One region of the Acinetobacter larvae genome, then DNA from elsewhere that is predicted to be linked to it. Evidence: predicted binding sites of a transcription regulator. Region 1 holds the regulator's gene; each other region holds the start of a gene.
What was found. The regulator PhoB, encoded in region 1, activates phosphate uptake and scavenging genes when phosphate is short. The targets are predictions, from matches to a motif close to TGTCATNAANCTGTCATAA.

Region 1 (8,328 bases):
CCGACAGCTGGATTATCTCTGTGAGCTAAAATTTAAAGAAGATGAGTTACAGTATTTACGCCAGTTCCGTTTTATTAAAAGTGACTTTGTCGATTATTTAGAACTATTTCAATTAAAACGTAGATTTATTCAAGTTGGTTTAGATGCTCAAGGACGTCTTGACATCTGGGTTGAAGGACCGATGGTTCAAGCGATGATGTTTGAGATTTTTGTGCTCTCAATTGTCAATGAGCTTTATTTTCAACGGATTCATAGCCCTGAAGTATTAATTGAGGGTGAGCGTCGCCTACAAGAAAAAATTGCACTGATTGGTCAGTACGCGCAGCAACAGCACCCAGATCAACCGTTCTTGGTTTCTGATTTTGGTACACGTCGCCGTTATAGTTTTGCTTGGCAAAAGCACGTGGTACAGTCTTTCCATCAAGCGGTACCGACGATTTTCCGAGGGACGAGCAATGTTTATTTGGCCAAAGAGCTGAATATTATTCCAATCGGGACCATGGCGCACGAGTTTCTCCAAGCTTTCCAAGCCTTGGATGTACGTTTACGTAATTTTCAGAAAGCAGCACTTGAGGCATGGGTGCAAGAGTATCGTGGTGATTTAGGGATTGCCCTGACCGATGTGGTCGGAATGGATGCATTCCTTTGCGACTTTGACTTATATTTTGCCAAACTCTTCGATGGTTTACGCCATGATAGTGGTGATCCCTATGTGTGGGGGGATAAAGCCTATCAGCATTATCGTAAGCTAAAAATCGATACCAAAACAAAAATGCTTACTTTTAGCGATGGCTTGACTATTGAAAAAGCTTGGCAGCTTTACCAGTATTTTAAAGACCGCTTTAAAGTCAGTTTCGGTATTGGTACCAATCTGACCAATGATATGGGACAGACACCGCTGAATATTGTTTTGAAGTTGGTTGAATGTAATGGTCAGTCGGTCGCGAAAATTTCTGATAGCCCAGGTAAGACCATGACCGACAATGGCACTTTCTTGGCTTACTTAAAGCAAGTTTTTAGTTTGAGTGAAACAGAAGAAAGCGAGTAGACCGAAAAAAGTTATTATGGGAAAAATTATTATGGAAAATTATTATATTGAGTATCTTGTTCAATATATGTGATGAATAGTGAGTCAATTTGCGTGAGCTGTATTGGCTTATGCTAATATTCTGAGCAATGATTTTAACTGTGATTATCGATGATGAAGGCGTTGAATTTAGATTTTAAAATTGAGGTGGAGCAGCTGGCTGCATGCTTAGGGCACCCTCAATTAAGGATACTTGATTTAAGCCGTGCATCGGTTTTTGCGCAGTTGCATATTCCCCATGCCATGCATGTTGCCCCAGCACGGTTATTGGCGCAAGGCGATGATGCAACAGGTTTATTACCCGATCCAGCACAAATGGAAAAATTCATTGCTGACTATGATCTGACCACAGACTGTCATGTGGTGGCCTATGATGATGAAGGCGGTGCATGGGCTGGTCGCCTACTTTGGAATTTAAACTGTTTAGGCTTTGCAAATTGTAGTTGGTTAAATGGTGGGATTCATGCTTGGTTAGCTGCAGCTTATCCTGTGGCCAATGGTGTTGTGACGGTCATGCCATCCGGTCAGCCATTGATTCATCCGCAGTACCCTGCTTTGCCGCAGTATCGTATCCAATATGATGAGCTTAAGGCACAGGTTGTACAGGGTGGTCTACAATTGTGGGATTGTCGGAGTTGGGATGAGTACATCGGTCAACGATTGGCTGCACGTAAAGGTGGGCATATTCCTGGTGCTTACCATTTTGAGTGGAGTACTGCCCTAAATCGTGAAAATCATCTAAAATTGCGTCCTTTAAAAGATATTCAACACGGTCTAGAACAAAGTGGCTTAGACTTGAGTCGAGCTGCTGTGACCTATTGTCAATCTCATCATCGTTCGGGATTAGCCTATATTATTGCACGCCTGTTAGCATGGGAGTTGCGGGTTTATGATGGCGCCTGGAGTGAATGGGGAAATCGTCCCGATAGCCCGATAGTCAGCGGAGAGCAACCATTTTGAGTCTTAAATCGCGTTTAAAAGAACAAGTTTTTATTCGTGCACAGCAAATCGTACCACAACATCGTTTGAGTCGTTTGGTGGGTAAACTTGCGGCCAGTGAAAATCCGCTGATTAAAAATGCTGTCATTCAAAGCTTTAAAGCCAAATATGGCATTGATATGAGCATTGCTGAACAAAGTGATGCGCTGCAATATAAATCCTTTAATGATTTCTTTACCCGCGCACTGAAAGCGGGTGTTCGTGCCATAGATACCGCAGCCGAGAGTATCGTTAGCCCAGCAGATGGCTGTATTTCACAAATTGGTCAGATTCAACAAGGGTCGATTTTTCAGGCCAAAGGCCAGCACTTTAGTGTTGATCAATTGATTGGTGATCCACAATTGGCGGCAGTTTTTCAAGAGGGTGAATTTGCCACAGTTTATTTATCACCGAAAGATTATCATCGGGTGCATATGCCTGTTGCTGGGCGATTAACCGAAACACTGTATATTCCAGGCGAATTATTTTCAGTCAATCAAACCACGGCAGAACATATCCCCGGTTTATTTGCCCGTAATGAACGCATGGTTTGTCTATTTGATACCGCACTCGGACGTATGGCTGTAGTCTTGGTGGGAGCCATGATTGTGGCTGGAATCGAGACTGTTGCAACAGGACGTGTGAAACCATCGGGTTGTATTGAACTCAAACAGCATGCAATGGATTTAGCCAAAGGCGATGAGCTGGGACGTTTTTATTTGGGTTCGACAGCGATTGTTTTATTTGAAGCTCATCGCATGCAATGGGATGCAGCATTTACAGCCAACAGTACTGTTCGTATGGGTGAAGCGCTAGGGCATCGCCTCGCTTAGTACGATTGCTTTTATTTTTATTTGGGTTTTGAGTTGCCTCGATCATCGCCAGCAAGCGCTATGCAGGCTGGCGATGCATGGTTTGAGCAGCGGCTTAATCGACAAAATATAATGCCGATTTGGGAAAGACTGCTTTAAAGACTGAGCCTTGATTTTCAACTGATTCAACTTCTAAATGCGCCGCATGCTGCATCAGTACGTGCTTCACAATGGCTAAACCTAAACCTGTGCCACCAGACTGACGGCTTCTGGCACTGTCTACCCGATAAAAACGCTCAGTGAGTCGGGGTAAATGTTTGGGGTTAATGCCTATACCAGTATCTTCAACACTAAAATAAGCCTGTTCACCATCATCATGCCAACCAATGGTAATACTGCCACCTTTCGGGGTATATTTGATCGCGTTGGTAATTAAGTTGCTAAACGCACTGGCAATTTCCATATCTGAACCAATCAAATCATAATGACTGTCTATTTCTAAGTTGAGCGTATGACCATAATCGGCATTATAGGCTTGGGCATCATCAAATAATTGATTCATCAAACTGGGCATTTCGATGATCTGGTTTTTAGGAATCTGCTTTTCATTTTCTAAACGTGATAATAAGAGCAAATCATTGACCAAAGCATTCATGCGCCGTGTTTGAGATTGCATTTGATCAAAAGCACGTTTCCAGCGTGGGCTGATATCTTCTTGATCAGTAAAGGTTTCAATATAACCACTGAGCACGGTCAAGGGAGTACGTAACTCATGGGAAATATTATCGACAAAATCTTTACGCATTTGCTCTAGGTTTTGCATTCGGGTGACATCATAGGCCACCAATAGCAAACTTTCGCTACCAAAACGGGTCAATTTAATTTGCACATATTTTTCATCTTCAATGGAGAGCTTGACGCGAATACCATCGGGATATTGATCGATATGACTAAAATACTCGATAAAACGTGGATGCCGTAAAATGGTGAGCAGATTACGTCCACGATCTAAGGCTTGAATACCCAATAACGCTTCAGCCGCAGGGTTGGCCCATTCGATTTGATGCAGCTCATCTGTGAGGACCACTGCCTCCGCCAATGCCACCAAAGAACTTTGTGCACGGTCAATTAAACCGACCATTTCGGCTTGTACAACCCGTTCTTGGCGCTGCGCTCGATAAAAATTGAATAATAATGCTCCCCATATCCCATTTAAATTGGGTGGAACCTCATAGGGACGATTGGAAATCCATTCATTGACCAAATACAGTGAATAGAGCTGAAACGCGAAAAATACAGCAAAAGCAAAGACGGCACAGAGCAGAAAGTAACCTGTTCCATAGCCAATGAAAGCGGCAATAATCAAAAGAAAAGCAAGCAGTTTGAGATCTTGCTTAGCAAATGTCCTTAAACTGCTATAGCGTGATTTTTTATGGTCACGCGCTAGTTCGGGGACCGGATAAGGCTCATACATGAAGTCAGTTTTAACCTAGTGCAACATCTGCGCGAGTAGAGAAACGATAGCCTGTACCACGTACAGTTTGTACAAAACGGTCTACACCATAAGGTTCAAGCACTTTACGTAAGCGACGAATATGTACGTCAATGGTACGATCTTCAATGTATACATTACCGCCCCAAACTTGGTCAAGTAGCTGGGCACGCGTATAAGCACGCTCTGGATGCGTCATAAAGAATGCCAATAAACGGTATTCTGTCGGTCCCATATCGAGAATGTTGTCACCAAAGCTGACCCGCTGACTGACGGGATCTAAAATTAAGCCATTGGCATCAATGGTTTTTTCACCTGTTAAGGCATTGGCACGACGCAGTACCGCCTTGATGCGTGAGACGAGTTCACGGGTGGAAAAGGGTTTGGTCATGTAGTCATCTGCACCCGCATCGAGACCTTGTACTTTATGGTCTTCTTCTCCGCGTGCTGTCAGCATAATGACTGGAATTTCTGATAGGTTATCATCACGTTTTAGACGGCGGCATAGGTCTACACCGCTAATGCCACCGGGTAACATCCAATCGAGTAAAATGAGTGCTGGACGTTGATCGACAATGATCTGGTGTGCTTGCTTGGCATCTTCTGCCTGTAGACACTGAAAACCTGCCATATCCAAAGAAGTATGGATCATTTCTCGAATCGGAAGTTCGTCATCTACAATTAAAATGTAATCATCTTTCACAACGTAATATCCTTTAAGTACAGTAGGCTGTTTATATTTATGACAGGCTTATTACAAAGATTAATTATGACAATATCATTGCAAAAGCTGAAATCCCAGCATTTTTGCAATCATTTGTGACAAAGCACGGTCATCAAACTGCAAAATTTGCCTAAAACGCTATTGTAGTGCCGTGGACTGGATACTTTGTTTTTATAGTGCGGCTATTTGTTGTGTTGCTTACTGTTGCTGTTGAAGTTGATGAAAAAGCGCCATAAAAACTACTTCACAAGATGCGACCACATCCTCGATGGCATATTGATGACCACCAATCACCCAGCGTACCGCAATTTGCGTGACATAGCCATTTAGACCGGTTGCCATAAGTGAGATATGGTGTGGTGCTAAGGCGCTATCTGGTAGTCCTGTATTGATGAGCGCTTCAATCATTTGATCAAATCGCGCCATGGTGTCCCGTAGCGTAGCTTGATTATGTAATTCTTGTACCAGCATGGCATCCACATAAATGATTCTGGCAATCCGTGGATCTTGCATGAGCAAACGAAATAAAGCATCGAGTCCTGCACGAATCATACCGAGATGATCACCGCGATGCTGTTGTATGGCGTGCAGCACCGTATCTTGTAACTTTTCTGTCAATTGTAAAAAAATACATTGGAACAGCTGTTCGCTCTTTTTGAAGGACTCATAAAAATAGCGTTCGGTTAATTGTGCTTGTTGGCAAATATCTTTGACAGTGACAGAGAAAAAGCCATGTTGACCATAGGCTTCTATTCCCGCTTGAATCAGTTTTTCACGTCGTAACCGTTTCCGCTCGCTAAGCGATAAACCTTTGAACTGCCGCTCTTTACTTTTCGGTGTTGCAGTTGGCGTGTTTGGGCTGAGTGAGGAATCTTGTTGAGTCATGGTCGAGTTGGATCAGGTTGAAGGATCATCCATGCCATATTAGCAATATCAACACATAAAACCTAATTTTCATCCGTTTTGCTTTGCTGCCTAGCAAGCAGATGCAGTCTGAATGTAATGCTGATTTTAGCTGACGTGCGCTACTATCTTTTTGGATTGACAATGCTTGTTGTCAAAATTATAGTTGCAACAACAAGCTCGTACATCAGGCTCATTTCAAGCGTAGCGGATCGCTATCAAAGGTATACTATGAAAAATTTTAACAACAAAGTTGCTGCAATTACTGGTGCTGGCTCTGGTATAGGTCAACAATTGGCATTACAACTGGCAAAACAAGGCTGTCATCTCTCTTTAAGTGATGTCAATCTGGCAGGTTTGGAAGCAACTGCAGAATTACTTAAGGATAGTGCAGTACACGTGACTTATCAGCAACTTGATGTTGCAGATCGTGATGCTGTTCGGGCATGGGCTGCCCAAACTGTAGCCGATCATGGCGCTGTGAATATGATTTTCAACAATGCTGGTGTGGCGCTAGGATCGACAGTTGAAGGCGCGAGCTACGAAGAGTTGGAATGGATTTTTAATATTAATTTCTGGGGTGTAGTCTATGGCACCAAAGAATTTTTACCGTATATTAAAAAAACGGGTGATGGGCATATTATTAATATTTCAAGTTTGTTTGGTTTGGTCGCACAACCGACTCAGTCGGCTTATAATGCGACTAAATTTGCAGTACGTGGTTTTACTGAATCTCTGCGTATTGAATTGGACATGGAAAACTGTGGGGTGAGCGCACTTTGTGTCCATCCTGGTGGTATTCGTACCAATATTGCCAATGCAGCAAAAACCAATGACAGTGTACGGAGTCTGGGCATGAATCCACATAAATCTGCCAAGTCTTTTAATAAGTTATTGCGTACACCACCAGAACAAGCCGCGAATGAAATACTTCAAGCCGTAAAAGCTGAAAAACCACGGTTATTAATTGGTAATGACGCCAAAATGATTGATGTGATTCAACGGGTATTACCAACACGTTATCAAGATGTTATTACTTTATTGGGTAAATTGACCAAAGCTTAAAACTGGCTCAAAACCATATACCGTATCAAAACCATAAATATTTGAATTGTTGATTTTATTTCAACCAAGCCAAAAGCGGATTTCCGATTCATCCGCTTTTTTTTGTTTTGGCAGATTTTTTAATTTTTAAAAATGATAATCTTATCTCTTAAAAGAACTTAGTTTATTTGCCTTTTTCAGCTAACTTATTTGGGTCATAAAATGCTGCCATTGTTATTGTTAGTGATTGCCAATTGTTTTATGACCTTGGCTTGGTATGGGCATCTCAAATTTTTACATGATGCGCCTTGGTGGCAAGCCGTCTTATTCAGCTGGTGTATTGCTCTATTTGAATATAGCTTTATGATTCCTGCAACGCGGATGTTAGCACAGGCACAATGGTCCATGGGGCAAATCAAGATCAGCCAAGAAGTGATTACATTAATTGTATTTGTCCCCTTCATGTTACTCTGGTTTAAGCAGCCGTTTAAGTTGGATTATGTCTGGGCGGGATTATGTTTATTGGGGTGTGTATATTTTGTTTTTAGGAGTCAAGGCTAACCAATGCGCAATGTCGAGCGCATTGGTTTAGAATATTGGTTTAGAGTAATGCTTGAAACGGTATAGGTTGATTTTAAAGGTGACAGCATTGAAGATTTTATCGCGCCGCAAAAAAGTCTAGAAATGATCTCTCGCAAATTGTTTCCCAGCTTACGATAAGCATAGGCAAAATAACCCAAAACGCGGTAGACTATAGCGCACTAGATGTGCTGAAACGTCTACCGTTAATTGAGTCAAAGGTGAAGATTGATGGCGCTTAATACTGTTGAAGAGTTAATCGCAGATATTCGTGCAGGTAAGATGGTTATCCTCATGGATGACGAAGATCGTGAAAATGAAGGTGATCTCGTGATTGCTGCCACGCATGTTCGCCCAGAAGATATTAACTTTATGATTACCCACGCGCGTGGTTTGGTCTGCTTGACCTTAAGTAAAGAACGTTGCCAGCAATTAAATTTACCATTGATGGTTGAAGCCAACGGTGCACAGCATGGCACCAACTTTACTTTATCTATTGAGGCAGCAGAAGGTATTAGTACGGGGATCTCCGCAGCAGAACGTGCTCATACCATTCGTACCGCGGTCGCAGCACATGCGAAGCCCAGTGATATTGTACAGCCAGGACATATTTTTCCCTTGATGGCACAGCCTGGTGGCGTGTTGCATCGTGCGGGACATACTGAAGCGGGATGCGATTTAGCACGTTTGGCGGGTCTTGAGCCAGCAG
Region 2 (8,328 bases), 840 kb from region 1:
AGTGCTGCGGCTGTATATGGTCTAGCACGTGAGAAACTTCCCTTTTAAATACGCTACCTTACAGACCATGAACAATCAAAAAAACGCATGCAATCTCAGCATGCGTTTTTTGGATTGGACTTCATTTTTAGCATCACACGTAAATGAGTAAGTGAAGCTAGGTCACTAGACCCTATCGATCACTCAATCAAATACCGTAACTCAAAAAACTCAAAAATAGTTAAACAAATAAATGTAAAAATAGCCAATATAATGCGCCAGATAAACAAATCGTTGCCGGTAAAGTAAAGACCCATGCCGACAAAATAGTTTTCACCGTATTAAAATTCAATCCAGACTTATTGGCAACCATCGTCCCTGCAACCGCACTGTTCAAGACATGGGTTGTAGAAACAGGCATTCCGAAACCATCTGCAGCAGCGATTGTTGACATTGCTACCAGCTCAGCAGACATGCCTTGACCATAAGTCATATGATGTTTACCAATACGTTCACCAACAGTTACCACAATACGTTTCCAGCCCACCATGGTTCCAAGTCCCAGTGCCAAAGCAACCGCAACTTTTACCCAAGTTGGAATATATTGTAAGAAGGCATCAAGATGTTTGCGATAATCACGGATGACGTGCTTTTGTTGATCGCTCATTGCAGGTAATAACTGCTCTTTTTCTAAGCGTTTAAAGCTTGTGGTACTCAAATACATGTCATTGCGAATGCTATTGACTTCTTGCTCTGGAATTTGCTTGAGATCACCATACTTTGCAACACGTTCACCTAAATGGTCTGTCAAACTCGCCAGTGCTGGAATAACCTCAGCATTGCTTTGTTTGGTTTGAATATATTGCGTTAAAATTTGACGTGCTTTCTCATCAGAATACTTTTCATGTTCAGCATAAATCGCCACCGCGGCTTGCTGAGAAAGCTGCTCAAAACCTTGTAAATGGGATTGTTCTAAATTTTTATTCAATGAATAAGCCAGTGGAACTAAGCCAATTAAAATCAGCATGATCAGTCCCATACCTTTTTGCCCATCATTTGAACCATGTGCAAAACTCACCCCAGTACAGGTGAAAATCAAAATGGCACGAATAATTGGTGGTGGCGGTTTATTTCCTTCTGGCGGTTGGAACAGCTCTAATTGGCGTTTAAATATTTTTTTAACCAAAATAAAGAGTACTGCGGCAAAAGCAAAACCAATGAGTGGAGAGAATAATAAAGCTTTACCCACCTTTAAAACTTGGTCCGTGTCGATACCACTGGCACCACTGCCTGCATGCATCAAGTAATTCATGATCCCCACGCCTAAAATAGAACCAATCAGGGTATGAGAACTTGAAGCTGGAATCCCAAAGAACCAGGTTCCTAGATTCCACATAATTGCAGCGATCAGCATGGCAAAAACCATAGCAAAACCAGCACCGCTGCCCACGTTCATAATCAATTCAACAGGCAACAACGCAATGATGCCATAAGCCACTGCACCGCTCGCCACCATAACCCCTAAAAAGTTACAGAAGCCAGCCCACATCACTGCAACAGGTGCAGGTAAGGCGTTGGTATAAATTACTGTAGCAACAGCATTGGCTGTATCGTGGAAACCATTAACAAATTCGAAACCTAGAGCAATGAACAATGCTGTAGACAATAAAATCACTGAATACAGGCTTAATGGTGGTACATGTGCAAGATCTGTACTTATTTGCACCCCAATATAAATCAGCGTTGCAACAATCAAAGTCACAAACACTGGAATAAAAAATTTTGGTGTCGGGACATGAACATTCGTTGATTTAACGGATGGAACACTTGTTGCAGTATCTGGAGCAGGAGGAATATGTGAATTCATGCAGACGGCTAAGTGGATCAAAATCCAGTTATTGTTAAATTAAATTATGACAATTATATGACAAAGCTGTCACAAGAGAAGCCTTTTTTCTGCCTCTATTGCGAAAGAAGATAAAATCTAGTATTTTAGTTGGGTTTTAATTTACATTAAAATTCATAAGCTTATAATATATTTTCAACCATTTTAATCTGTGATTTTTTCCCCATTCATCTGAAATATTTTATTTAAGTTGATGTAACGATATATCTCAAACGCTTATTTTAAACGCAGCAAATGACAATTTGATGAAATTTTAAACAATTTAATTTAAAGCAATTATTCTAAAAATATCAATATTTTTCAGAAATTTAGTGACAAGGTGCAAATATTTTATTTCATTTAGCCAATACACAAGTGAGATATTCATGTGGTGTTGATTACACCACATGAACCGCTGGTAAAACTGCAGCTTGTGCGCCATGATTCGAACTGAAGCGCCAGCATGAGAGGCAGTCTAAAGCATGACAATTGAACATAGGTTTTGAGCCCCTTTCTGCTACTTTCTGCTACTATGAAGCCTGATTTATATTTGCCCATTTTTCGAGGTGATTCATGTCTATTTTAGCCACCATAAAAACATTACTCACTGAAAAAATTCTAATTCTTGATGGTGCAATGGGTACAATGATTCAACGCCATCAGCTCGACGAGGCAGATTATCGTGCTACACGCTTTGCGGACTGGGCTTATGATTTAAAAGGCAATAATGACCTTTTGGTTCTCACACAACCCGATATTATTCAAGATATTCATGAAGCATATTTAGCCGCGGGTGCAGATATAATCGAAACCAATAGTTTCAATGCGACACGTATTTCGATGTCTGATTACCATATGGAAGATTTGGTGGCTGAAATCAACCGTGAAGCGGCTCGCTTAGCCAAAGCAGCATGTGAAAAATACAGTAGTCCAGAAAAACCACGTTTTGTTGCGGGTGTACTAGGACCTACGTCACGTACTTGTTCCATTTCCCCAAACGTCAATGACCCTGCTTTTCGTAATATTCATTTTGATGAACTCAAAAACAATTATATTGAAGCTTGTCATGCACTGATAGAAGGTGGCGCAGACATCATCTTGATTGAAACTGTATTTGATACACTCAACTGTAAAGCGGCTATTTTTGCAGTAAAAGAAGTTTTCCAACAGATTGGTCGTGAACTCCCCTTAATGATTTCAGGCACCATTACCGATGCATCGGGTCGTACCCTTACAGGGCAAACGGCTGAAGCCTTTTGGAACTCGGTACGCCATGCAGATTTACTGTCGATTGGCTTTAACTGTGCTCTCGGCGCCGATGCCATGCGCCCACATGTCAAAACCATTGCCGATATCGCAGATGTCTTTGTCTCTGCACACCCCAATGCGGGTCTTCCCAATGCCTTTGGCGGATATGATGAAACACCACAACAAACCGCAGCTTTCATCAAAGAGTTTGCAGAGAGTGGCTTGATCAATATGGCGGGAGGATGTTGTGGGACCACGCCAGAACATATTGCTGCTATTTATCAAGCGTTAAAAACCATCAAACCACGCCAAATCCCACCCACTCAAACAGCTTGTCGCCTCAGTGGTTTAGAAGCCTTTAATATTTACCCAGATTCTCTGTTCGTTAATGTCGGTGAAAGAACCAATGTCACGGGCTCTAAAAAATTTCTGCGTCTGATCCGTGAAGAAAACTTTGCTGAAGCTTTAGATGTAGCGCGTCAACAAGTTGAAAATGGTGCACAAATCATTGATATCAATATGGATGAAGGGATGCTTGATTCACAGCATGCCATGGTACATTTTTTAAATTTAGTCGCCTCTGAACCTGATATTTCACGCGTTCCAATCATGATAGATTCTTCGAAATGGGAAATTATTGAGGCTGGTTTAAAATGCGTTCAAGGGAAAGCTATTGTGAATTCAATTTCCCTAAAAGAAGGCTATGACGAATTTGTTCATAAAGCCCGTTTATGTCGCCAATATGGTGCAGCAATCATTGTGATGGCATTCGATGAACAAGGACAAGCCGATACTGCGCAACGTAAACGTGAAATTTGTCAGCGTTCTTATGAAATCTTGGTCAATGATGTTGGCTATCCATCGGAAGATATTATTTTTGATCCAAATGTCTTTGCTGTAGCAACGGGAATCGAGGAACATAATAACTACGCAGTCGATTTCATTGAAGCAACTGGCTGGATTAAACAAAATCTGCCAAATGCCATGATTTCTGGTGGGGTATCTAACGTTTCATTTTCATTTCGTGGCAATGAGCCAGTGCGTGAAGCAATCCATGCCGTGTTTTTATATCATGCCATCCAGCACGGCATGACCATGGGAATTGTCAATGCGGGTCAGTTAGCCATCTATGATGATATTCCCCAAGATCTTAAAGATGCGGTCGAGAATGTCATCCTTAATCGGCAACAAGGTGAAAGCGGTCAGGAGGCGACAGAAAAACTACTCGATATTGCAGAACAATATCGTGGGCAAAGTGCTACGCAAAAAACAACAGAAAATCTTGCATGGCGTAATGCGCCGGTTGAAAAACGTTTAGAATATGCTTTGGTCAAAGGCATCACAACATATATCGATGTCGATACTGAAGAAGCACGCTTACAGGCAAAACGCCCCTTAGATGTGATTGAAGGACCACTCATGGAAGGCATGAATGTGGTGGGAGACCTATTTGGTGCTGGAAAAATGTTCCTTCCACAAGTGGTTAAGTCGGCACGTGTTATGAAACAAGCCGTAGCTTGGTTAAACCCCTATATTGAAGCCGAAAAAACTGCGGGACAATCTAAAGGCAAAGTACTCATGGCAACGGTAAAAGGCGATGTGCATGATATCGGTAAAAATATTGTTGGCGTAGTATTAGGATGTAATGGCTATGATATTGTCGACTTAGGGGTGATGGTTCCTGCTGAAAAAATCTTGCAAACCGCTATTGATGAAAAAGTTGATATTATTGGGCTTTCTGGACTGATTACCCCCTCGCTAGATGAGATGGTCTTTGTTGCCAAAGAAATGCAACGTAAAGGCATGCACATTCCCTTATTGATTGGTGGTGCAACCACATCCAAAGCACATACTGCCGTGAAAATTGACCCTCAATATCAAAATGATGCAGTGATCTATGTAGCAGATGCCTCTCGAGCAGTCGGTGTGGCAACCACCTTATTGTCTACAGAAATGAAACCAAAATTTGTTGCAGATCATCGTGCAGAATATGCCAAAGTACGTGAGCGCCTTGCCAAAAAACAACCCAAAGCCGCCAAACTCAGCTATGCCGAAGCCATCAACAATTGTTTTAGTTTTGACTGGGATGCCTACGTGCCCCCTATCCCTAAAATTACTGGCGTTCATGTGCTCAGGCAATATCCCTTAGCACGTCTGGTTGAATATTTTGACTGGACACCCTTTTTTATTTCGTGGAGTCTCGCCGGTAAATTCCCCCAAATCTTAGCAGATGAGATCGTTGGTGAGGCAGCACAAGATTTGTATCAACAAGCGCAACAGATGCTAGACGATATTATTCATCAGCAACGCTTTGATGCGCGTGCGGTTTTTACCATTTCGCCCGCCAGCCGCACAGGTGCAGATAGTGTCAGTGTCTATCATGATGCAACACGACAACAGATCTGTCATAGCTTCCAACATTTACGCCAACAGTCCGATAAAGTCACTGGTAAAGCCAACTACTCACTGGCTGATTTCATTGCACCAGTAGAATCTAATGCCCAAGACTATCTTGGCGGTTTTACTGTATCGATCTTTGGTGCAGAAGAAATGGCACATCGCTATAAAGCGCAAGGTGATGACTATCGTGCTATTTTGGTCCAATCTTTAGCTGACCGTTTTGCTGAAGCCTTTGCTGAGCACTTACATGAAAGAGTTCGGAAAGAATTTTGGGGCTATCAAGCTGACGAACAGTTCAGCAATGCAGAGCTGATCAAAGAAAAATATGTCGGGATCCGTCCAGCACCAGGTTATCCGGCATGCCCAGAACATTCCGAGAAAGCGGTATTATTTGACTGGCTCGGCACTACTGAAAAAATCGGTACGCAATTAACCAGTAACTTTGCAATGTGGCCGCCTTCCAGTGTCAGTGGTTTCTACTATAGCTTGCCACAAAGTGAATATTTCAATGTCGGTAAAATCTCAGAAGACCAAGTGGCAGATTATGCGGCACGTAAAGGCTGGGACATGACTCAAGCCAAACGCTGGTTAGCACCAAACTTAGATGATTCAGTCAATTAAACCAGAACACAGCAGGATGCTCAATGCTCGTCAGCAGATTCCACTGCTGACCACAGCAAACACATCAGCGTCTATCTTTAATGTATATTTGGGTAATAGTTTGAGCAATAAAATGTAGTCTGCAATTAGCCACAGAGCAACTAAAATCACGATAAATCCAAAACTAATAACACTGTTTTCGCCAAGCTTCATGCCATTGCTGCCACCCGACAAAAGCCAGCCCAATAAAAATTGCATAGAGCATGGCAGTCAGCCATAGACCACTAAAAATAAACATGCCGACATAACAAGTATTTAAAATAATCCACATATACCAAGTGGCAATATATTTACGACTACTCCAATAGGTTGCCAATAAACTCAAAGCAGCTAACATCGCATCTAAATAGGGTAAAGCAGCATGGCTAAAATAATGCAGCGACCAACCAAATAGCAGCCCCAGACTGATCGCACAGCACAGTTGCCCTAGCATTTTCAATATACCAGCAGCTTCAATACGAATCTCATGATCCAGTTGTTGACCACGACGCCAGTGATAAAAACCATAGATGTTCATGGCAATAAAAAAGAACTGCAGAATAGTCTCGGCAAATAACCGTGACTGATAAAAAATATAGCTATAAAGCAAACAAGCGATCATATTGATCAGCCAACATGCCATACGACGCTTAATGGTGAGAATTACTCCGAAGATTGCAATGGGCACTGCGATGATTTCTAGGCTAGTCATCTTTATCTATGGTCATGGGCGATAATGAGCATATTATTCAGTGTTCTGTGCAAAAGACCAGTTCTTTATTGCAAGAAAACATTATATTTTCCCGTCACGCAACAACGCGGCTATAACATCGCCAATTCAGCGTCCATTACCCAATCGAGCGACCGACTACTTTTAATGAGCAGCGAAGGTATTCCTGATCAATTGTCGATCGCCCTATTCCATAACTCTATGGTGAATGTAATATCGATTCAAATGCTTTAAGACGTTTATAGATCGATAACAATTCAATAATCGTTTTCCAAGAATCGACCAAATACTGAAAAGCTTCCCGCACTTTGCCGAAAATATTGGTAATCTGCATAAACAGCCCCAATGTTAATAAACCACCTGCAATCGATGGAAATAGCATCACAATGCCAAAAATATTGTCTAATTGGCTATACCAGATACTCACAAGGTTAAAATAGGCATAATGGAAATAAATTCTAAAATAGTTAAAACGGACATTCTTAAATAAACTTTTTAATTCTTTAGGTTGTGCACGATCGCTATGATCTTCCCCGTACACCAGTTCTTTACGATATGCAGCTTCAACCTTTTGGTTATTAAACTCAAGACCAGGCAACTTAATCCCGACCAGTACCAAGACGATGGTGCCAAATAATGCCCAAAGTACCGCTGCCCAAACCAAAGAATACTGCAACTCACCTATTACAGGTAAACTGGGCACATGACTGGATAACTGTACCAAGATCGGTAAAAATGCAATCAACGTTAAAATAGCACGGATAAAACTCACGCCTAATGCTTCTAAGGTCGTCGCAAAACGCATGGTATCTTCTTGTACCCGTTGTGATGCGCCTTCTATCGTTCTTAAAATAGCCCAATGCGCGGTATAGTACTGGTTCATGGCGGTACGCCAACGAAAGATATAATGACTGACAAAGAACAGATTAATGACCGCAACCGTAACATGCACCATCGCAATATATAAAAAGGTTAGGGTACCTTGGTAGAGTAAATTAATATCTCCCCCACCTTGGCTCATCATATCCTGAATCAGATTATAAAAAGGATTATACCAAGCATTGACATTCACACTGGTCTGTACCCCAAACCAGACATTGAAAATAATAAAAGCAGATCCCCAAATAGACCAGTTATGCCATGGATGCCGTGCAACCAAGCGCCAAAACATAGAAAAAATGGCAAATGCGCCGATATACCAAATATAAAACCATAAAAACTGTGGTGACCAAATACGTGTTAGACCAATGGGTAATTCTGCTTGGCTATAACCTTCAGCGAAACCAATCATTGTTCCCCAATCTTTTCCACCATAAAACCAAAGAAATAGATTAAAAATAAACCACAGTACTGCTGATAAAAAAAACCATTTAGGCTTTGGGAAAAAAGCTCTGAACATAGATGACATAACCTAAAACTATTATGGCTACGCTTTCTTTGCATTTAG
Region 3 (8,328 bases), 1.6 Mb from region 1:
ATAGCAGTACAACGGCTAAATCTAGCGCAGCACAATCAGAAGATGATGCTGTTGCCGCTGCCATTGCTGCGGCAACCCCAGCATTAAAAAACTAACTTAAGCCTGTGCTGTGACGTCAAAACGATCTTGATCAGTAGTTCTGGCAAAAATAAAAAGCGATATGTCAGTGATATATCGCTTTTTAGTTGGGAAATATCTTTAAAATTTTAAATAAACACTTTATTTAAATAAACACTTTAAATGAGAGGAAAGTTCACAGGCTAAAATGCCGACTTGTAGACTAAAGCTCTGTAGCAGATCTTGTATCTGGCACATCAAACTCATCATCATCCATACAAGATTGCAGCACTTCCCGACCAAAACCTTTGACTGCCAATTGTTTTTCCTGATCCGACTTAAAAATAGGCAGCGCATATGCAGCTCTAATCACATCACTTAACATTTCACCGTGTTCGCCACCATGTTGCGCTTCAGCAACGATATCGTAAACTTGTTGTTGTGAGGTATTACTTTGCCGCGCAATCATAATCCACTCAGCTTGAATCGCTAAATTTTCACACATTTCACGATCATCATGGCTATAAGCGTGAAAACTTAGCACGCTCATCAAGGTCATCAATACTATTTTTTTCATCATATTTCACATTTTTATTGAGCATAATACTGTTTATTAGGCTGTGACAGTATTTGGCTATTGCAGAGTTTTTTAACAATTTAACAATCACAGCCTCAGTAAGTTTATGGGGTCTCTACGATATCGGCATATTGAGCACCCAATACCGCGATGAGATCATCTGGTTTCAGTCCGATGTCTAAACCTCTTTTTCCACCACTGACATAGACCTTATCGAGTGCAGCTGCGCTAGAGCATATCACCGTTTTTAAACGCTTTTTTTGAGCAAAAGGGCTAATCCCCCCGACTAAATACCCTGTTAAACGTTCTGCATCTTTGGGTTCAGCCATCTGTACTTTTTTACGGGCAAAAACTGCAGCGACTTTCTTTAGGTTCAGCTGATGTGCCACAGGCAAAATCGCCACAAAGTAGTGTTTATCATCGCAGACCAATAAGGTCTTAAAAACTTCATGTATGGCCAAACCAAGCTTTTCAGCCGCTTCCAAACCAAAGTTCTTTGCCTGCGGATCATGCTCATAGCTATGAATACTGAAATCGATTTTTTGTGTTTTTAAAAACTTACATGCAGGGGTCATAATCAATGAAATTAAAAGTTGAACGCAGCATTATGCTAATCGGGCTGGTACAACAGAGCAAGTTTTTAACTGAGATGGATTTTATATTTTGTGATAAAAAACCGCTTATACACTGGAATAATGCACAAATTTTAAGAGATAACGCACAGTAACTGGCTAACTTATAGACTTAAAATAGCAATATGCCGACAAAATAAGCAAAATTTTAATATTTTTGTAATATTCTCGCTGTGATACAAGATAAAGCTGGGCGCATGGCTATAATACGGGACTATTTTACTATGCCTTGCTGGGAAAATATGTCGCTCGAACACCTCAATATCACACTTTTTCAATATATCAATGCACCGATTAGCGCTTCAAATTTTGATATTCATTTAGCCATTTTTCTGGCAAAAGATACGCTTTATTTGCTGGCGATTTTTTTATTGGCTTATTGGGCATTTGGACAATATACGCAGAAATCTTTAGCACTAAAAGCCATGATCAATTGTGCTATTGCCCTCTTGGTAGGTTATTTGATTTCTTTAGTTTATCCACATCCTAGACCTTTTGTTTTAGGTGTTGGGCAAAACCTCATCGAACACGCGGCAACCTATTCTTTTCCAAGCAACCATATGTTGATATTTAGTTCGGTATTATTTAGTTTTTTATTGGCAAAAAAATATGCCATTGCCATTATACTTGGTGCAACGACTTTTCTAATGGCGTGGTCACGTATTTATGTTGGCGTACACTTTCCATTTGATATGTTCGGTGCACTAATGGTCACTGCATGCTGTAGTTATGTGGTGCATTATGTTTGGCCATATTGCCAAGGACCAATCATGCATTATAGCCTTTATATCTACCACCTTATTTTTCGCCCATTTATTCATCGGGGCTGGCTATCTAAATAAACACATCTCGTCATGGCTCTATATTGGAACAATACAGAGCCATTGAACAGCTAGCTTTTATAAGGGTTTAAGTATAAGCGTTTAAGCAGCCACCCTAGAACATATATACAGCTTCAACACGCTAAAATTACGGTACAATATTAAGCCCATCGACATATTGCCATACATACTAAAATAATTTTTAGAAATATATCTACATGCTACAATCATTTAAATTTTATAATACACATCATAGGATATTGCTGTGAGCTCTCATTCCAACCTTAGGGACAGCAAAGATAAAGCAGCTCCTAAACATAACGTCATGAGTCAATCATTAGCACGTTTTATTGCTTTTTTAACCAGACGCAGTGCACGTTTTATTACGGGTGCACGCAGTATGTGGGTCGGCTGTCAACCCGAACCCAAACAACGTATTTATTATGCCAACCATAATAGCCATATTGACTTTATCTTATTATGGTCATCACTGCCCAAAGCCATTCGCAAAGAAACACGCCCTATTGCAGCTTCAGATTACTGGGCTAAAGATCGTTTTCGACGTTTTTTAATTGAAGATACTTTTTGTGGTGTTACCATTCAACGCCAGCGTCAACAAAATAGTGAATTATCCGACCCTTTAGCACCGATTAAAACCGTACTGAGCGAAGGATCTTCAATTATTTTCTTTCCCGAAGGCACGCGCAACTTAGAAGATGATGTCGATCTGCTGAAGTTTAAAAGTGGCTTATACCATCTTCATCAACAATTCCCAGATATCGAAATTATCCCCGTTTGGATTTCCAACTTAAAACGTGTGATGCCCAAAGGTTCTTTTATTCCTCTCCCCCTACTCTCCACGGTTATTTTTGGTGAGCCTTTAACCGTAACGCTCGACATGGATAAACAAGCATTTTTAGACCACGCTGCAGCGCAACTACTGAAACTAAAAGATATTGAGCATCAAGCATGAATAATCTACATCAAAGTTACGTACTCTTTGCCATCTTTGCCGCTATTTTAGTATTTGCCTCAAGCGTAGGTTATATTCTTAAAAAACGTCAAAATAATAGTCAAAACAATAAAAGCTCAGCCGTCATAGATAATCTCAATGCACGAATTAATGCATGGTGGGTTATGCTCATCGTCTTAGCAGCCGCAGTATTCTTAGGTAAAATCGCATTTATTATTTTATTTGGCATTATTTCCTTTTTTGCTTTACGTGAATTTATTAGTTTACTACCCACACGACGTGGCGATTATTTCCCACTCTTGGTGGGTTTTTATTTTGTTATTCCTTATCAATATTATCTGGTTTATATCGACTGGTATGGAATGGCTTCAATTTTTATTCCACTCTATGTTTTTTTATTGATACCAATTGCCAGTTTAAAGCAAGAAGATACTACGCATTTTTTAGAACGCAGTGCCAAAATCCAATGGGGATTAATGGTTTGTGTTTATTGTATCGCGCATGTTCCAGCTATTTTAAATCTCAAACTCACAGGTTTTACTGGAGAAAAAATCTGGTTAGCGATTTGGCTCATCATGGTGGTACAGACCTCCGATGTATTGCAATATGTCTGCGGAAAACTATTTGGGAAACATAAAGTTGCTCCAACACTGTCCCCCTCTAAAACAGTCGAAGGCTTAGTTGGCGGGATCGCCTTAGCGACTTTATTGGGTGTGGCAATGCACTGGTTAACACCTTTTAATTATTGGCAAGCAGCGTTAATCGGTTTTATTGTTTGTATTTTTGGCTTCCTAGGTGGTTTGGTTATGTCTGCGATTAAACGTGATCGTGGTGTGAAAGATTGGGGGCAGTTAATCCATGGTCATGGTGGCATGCTGGACCGAATAGACTCCATTTGCTTTTCTGCTCCCATTTTCTTCCATATTTTACGTTATTGGTGGAACTAAACCGCTACGACCAAAGCTGATTGTGCAAACTCAATCAGCATCCAGCCCCTTCATTTAAATACGCCTTATTTTCCAGATAGTGCCTATACTTATTTATAGGCACATTGATAGTTTATAGGCATATTGGTAGGCATACCTCATAACTTGAGGAATTCGCAACCTTATTGGATCAAAAACCAGATTGGATCAAAAACTAGAAAACGCTTAAGGCATATGCTGCTGTGCAATACAAAAAGACCTCACTTATTTCAAGACTAGACATCATTTTTTCACGTTTCATTTCATCAAACTGTCATCGAAAGTTCACCGCTACGTCACATAACTTGCAGATACTGCTTAGCAAGTTGAGTAAGCGCCACAAGCTTTCGTTTATTCAATATTGATTACATCAGGCTCGTGCCATTTTGGACATGTTTTTGGAGAGAACCCAATGAAAAAAGTGCTACTCGCTGCAGCAGTTGCATCAATTAGCTTTAGCGCAGCGCATGCAGCGCCTACACTATATGGAAAATTAAACGTTTCATTGAATCAAGTCGATAACAATGATTTTAAAGGCAATGACCAAACACAATTAAATTCAAATGCTTCACGTATTGGGGTCAAAGGGGAAGAAAAACTTACTGATAATATCGGTGTTGTGTACTTGGCTGAATGGTCTATCTCTACAGATGGCTCAGGTTCAGATACGGACTTAAGCGCACGTAACCGTTATTTAGGCTTAAAGTTTAAAGATATCGGTACAGTAAAAGCAGGTTATTTTGACTCATACCTTAAAACCATTGCAGGCGATAACCAAGACATCTTCAATGATGACACCAACCTTGATATTACCAAAACCATGTATGGTGAAGAACGCTTAAAAAACGCTATTGGTTTTGAATCAGACAAAAACCTCCTCCCTATTCCATTACGCTTTAATGTAATGGCTGAGATGGGTGAGGACAACAGCTCAAAATATACCACCAAAAAACGTAATGGTTTTGGTAGTGGCGTAGCAACATCTTTAGTTTATGACAATAAAGATGCTGGTTTTAACGTTGCAATTGCCGGTAACTTCGGGGTGCAAGGTAAATATAATGCTTCTGATATCTCAGACAAAATTGAATCAGATTCTTATCGTTTTACCACCTCTTGGGATTTAACCAAAATAGGTGTCGATGGATTAACTCTCGGTGCTTTATACCAATATACCGAGCCGTCCAATTCTCCGTCTAAAGATCAATTAAAAGCACTGGGTTTAAAAACTTCAGCGGCATCTTTGGATGAAAAAGCCTGGGTTCTACAAGCAACTTACCGTGTTCCAAGCACACCTTGGGCCGTCAAAGGTCAATATCAATCTGCTAAGACATCATGGGATGAAGATGACCGTAAAATTGACCAATATGGTGTAGGTCTTGATTATAACTTTAATAAACAAGGGCGTTTTTATGCAGTATTGGCTCAACAAAAACGTAACTGGCTGAAAGAAGATGATAAGAAAACTGTATTTGGTGTAGGGATGATTTACAGTTTCTAATCTACGCTCGCAATAAACAGCATATTAAAAATGCCCATACTGTTTTATGGGCATTTTTATCATTTTATATATTTATATATCCTTTTGTCTGCTATATCGTCTTATATCTGGTCTTATATATCATCTCGTACCTTGTCTCATCTGGTTAATTGCATTCGGGTATTGAGCTGATTTAATTATTCCCAGTTCATTATTCCTCAGATTGTCCGATCCAATATATCTATGCAAGCACAGGATTAAGTATGGGCCGGATAATGTTGAGCAATCGTTTGTGCCAACATCACGGCTGTTGCCGCAGATAAAGTCCAGCCCAAATGACCATGCCCTGTATTATAAAAAATACCCCTTTGTTTACCTTTACCCACTACAGGCAGCATATTGGGCATCATCGGTCTTAATCCTGCCCATGGAATAACATGCTCGGTCGACACCCTAAAATGTTGATTCACCCAATCAATTAGTGGCTGTATACGATCTGCGCGAATATCTCGATTATAACCATTAAACTCAGCTGTACCCGCCACCCGAAGCCGCTGTTGACCGAGTCTAGAAGTCACAATCTTAGCACCTTCATCTAATAAGCTCACCCACGGCGCAGCAGCAATGCTCTGTTGATCTTGCAATTGAATGGTAATTGAATAGCCTTTGACTGGATAAACCTGTACCCGATCCCCGCACTGTTGTGCCAAGTGATAACTTTCCACACCTGCACAAACGACAATGGCATCGGCATGTAGATATTCTAGGTCTTGGCTAGTAGCAGCCACATGTTCCGGACTGGGTTGTAGTGTCAGGCTGATCTGCTGAGAATTGATCTGCTGAGAATCAGGCGCAATGTGCTGTACTTGCCATCCCATACGGTATTGAACACCATATTTTAGACTGGCATTTGCCAAGCCCACACTAAATTTATGAATATCCCCGGTAGCATCATCTGGACAATAAAAACCGCCGTAATAGTTTTGCTGTAAGGCAGGTTCGATCTGCTTTATTTCCTCAGCACTGACAGCATAACGATGTAATCCTCCCTGACACAACAGCTGGTTGACTTTGCTTGCCACCGCATAATCTTGCTGATTATGAAAAAAATGTAGAATGCCGCGTTTTTCTAAATCGAAATCAATACCTTCCTGATCTGCTATTGCAAATAAACGTTCACGCGCCAATAAAGCCAAACGTACCGTTTCTAAGGTATTGGCTTGATAATCTTTGATATGTCTTAAGAAAGCGATAAGCCAACTATATTTTTGTACACTAAAACTGGGGTTGAGTAACAACGGTGCATCTTTTTGCGCCATCCATTTTAGTCCCTTGATCACCGTAGACTTCTGATTCCACACCTCAGCATTACAAGCAGATAACTGCCCGCCATTGGCAAAAGAGGTTTCCATTGCCACATACAGATGTCGATCGATAACCGTAACCTCAAACCCTAATAAAGCCAACTCGTAGGCTGTCGTGACACCAGTAATACCTGCGCCAATGACTACGATATGTGTCATATTTATGCTCCTTTGAAATGTTAAAACATTTCAAGTCACACCCCATCTGTCACTGCTACCTGAGAGCTTCGACAATGCTTCAGCGCTATGCTTGATTTAAATCGGCTTAGATCAGCTGAAAATTCCCTTCCCCTTCGGTGAGTATTTTGATACGACGAACAAAATACTACTCTCCAGATTGTTATCATTATTACAGTCCTTTTGCCTGAGAGATTCCGGGGCTGTTGCTCCTTCGGCGGGCTCATTACGCCTCTCTTCTGCAATAATATATGAATCTATCCATTGTTATGCTGAGCAATACTTGTGCCAATCTCGTTATGCTTCCGATACGATTCAATTTGAAATCTTGCGAAATATGTGCTCATAATAGTGCCGTCATTTTTGCTTAAATATACCGCAATATCCTAATGACAAATTAACCTGCTTCGCAGACCAAGGCAATGAAAATTCAACACCAACTGCTACGAATAACAATCTAAATAATCTCTATATTCGTAGCCCACCCTGTACCGCCCTAAGGTGTAACGTTTTAGTAAAAATATCGTGAAATTTAATCAAGACCTGCGACTTGCTTATCCTTTGTTAGATTTTTAACGTAAACTATACAATTTAGTTACAAAAAACTTGGATGACCAATTGTCGGGCTTCATTAAATAATTAAACTAACAAATTCGAAAACCATAAGGTTTATTTATGAAAAAATTCCTCAAATATTTGGTCATTATTTTGATCATTTTGTTGATTTTGATCATCGCGTTTTTATATCGGCCTATTGCCAGTAAAGCGGTGAAAAATACAGCAGACGAGACCGTTGTAGATGTCGTATTGGTTGGTGGCGGTATTATGAGTGCTACCCTTGGTACCTATTTACAAGAGCTACAGCCCAATTGGACCATTCAGATGTTTGAACGGATGGACCAAGTTGCACAAGAAAGTTCCCAAGCTTTCAACAATGCAGGTACAGGTCATTCCGGCTTTATGGAAATGAATTATACCAGTGAAAAAGATGGCAAAATGGATATTAGCAAAGCCGTTAATACCGCTTCACAGTTTGAGATCAGTAAACAATTTTGGTCTTATCAAGTGAAAGAAGGCGTGCTACGTAATCCAAAAAGCTTTATCAATCCTGTTCCACATATCGCTTTTGTTTGGGGAGATAATGTAGATTTCCTTAAGAAGCGCTATGCAGCAATGACTGAAAATCCTCTGTTTTATGGTATGCAATACACCGATAACGCTGCCGAATTAAAACAATGGGCACCTTTGGTCATGCAAGGTCGTGAAGCCAACCAAAAAGTTGCTG

Region 2: a site for PhoB is predicted at 1,891-1,909, ahead of BFG52_RS03600 (inorganic phosphate transporter). Genes of this name have one in related genera too.
Region 3: a site for PhoB is predicted at 4,287-4,305, ahead of BFG52_RS06920 (porin). Genes of this name have one in related genera too.

What each region holds. Positions count from the first base shown of each region.
Region 1 covers NZ_CP016895.1:3,712,912-3,721,239, reverse strand. The annotation lists gene pncB (nicotinate phosphoribosyltransferase) at 1-1,048, shown strand, start outside; gene BFG52_RS16425 (sulfurtransferase) at 1,202-2,047, shown strand; gene asd (archaetidylserine decarboxylase) at 2,044-2,898, shown strand; gene phoR (phosphate regulon sensor histidine kinase PhoR) at 2,993-4,351, opposite strand; gene phoB (phosphate regulon transcriptional regulator PhoB) at 4,362-5,072, opposite strand; gene BFG52_RS16405 (TetR/AcrR family transcriptional regulator) at 5,292-5,978, opposite strand; gene BFG52_RS16400 (SDR family NAD(P)-dependent oxidoreductase) at 6,228-7,061, shown strand; gene BFG52_RS16395 (DMT family protein) at 7,263-7,601, shown strand; gene ribBA (bifunctional 3,4-dihydroxy-2-butanone-4-phosphate synthase/GTP cyclohydrolase II) at 7,851-8,328, shown strand, end outside.
Region 2 covers NZ_CP016895.1:809,291-817,618, reverse strand. The annotation lists gene BFG52_RS03605 (hypothetical protein) at 1-48, shown strand, start outside; gene BFG52_RS03600 (inorganic phosphate transporter) at 221-1,846, opposite strand; gene metH (methionine synthase) at 2,438-6,133, shown strand; gene pnuC (nicotinamide riboside transporter PnuC) at 6,297-6,863, opposite strand; gene sbmA (peptide antibiotic transporter SbmA) at 7,081-8,280, opposite strand.
Region 3 covers NZ_CP016895.1:1,570,459-1,578,786, reverse strand. The annotation lists gene BFG52_RS06950 (hypothetical protein) at 1-95, shown strand, start outside; gene BFG52_RS06945 (hypothetical protein) at 281-637, opposite strand; gene ybaK (Cys-tRNA(Pro) deacylase) at 739-1,209, opposite strand; gene BFG52_RS17150 (hypothetical protein) at 1,215-1,361, shown strand; gene BFG52_RS06935 (undecaprenyl-diphosphatase) at 1,509-2,108, shown strand; gene BFG52_RS06930 (lysophospholipid acyltransferase family protein) at 2,413-3,060, shown strand; gene BFG52_RS06925 (phosphatidate cytidylyltransferase) at 3,057-4,007, shown strand; gene BFG52_RS06920 (porin) at 4,438-5,523, shown strand; gene BFG52_RS06915 (D-amino acid dehydrogenase) at 5,760-7,025, opposite strand; glycine riboswitch at 7,209-7,295, opposite strand; gene mqo (malate dehydrogenase (quinone)) at 7,719-8,328, shown strand, end outside.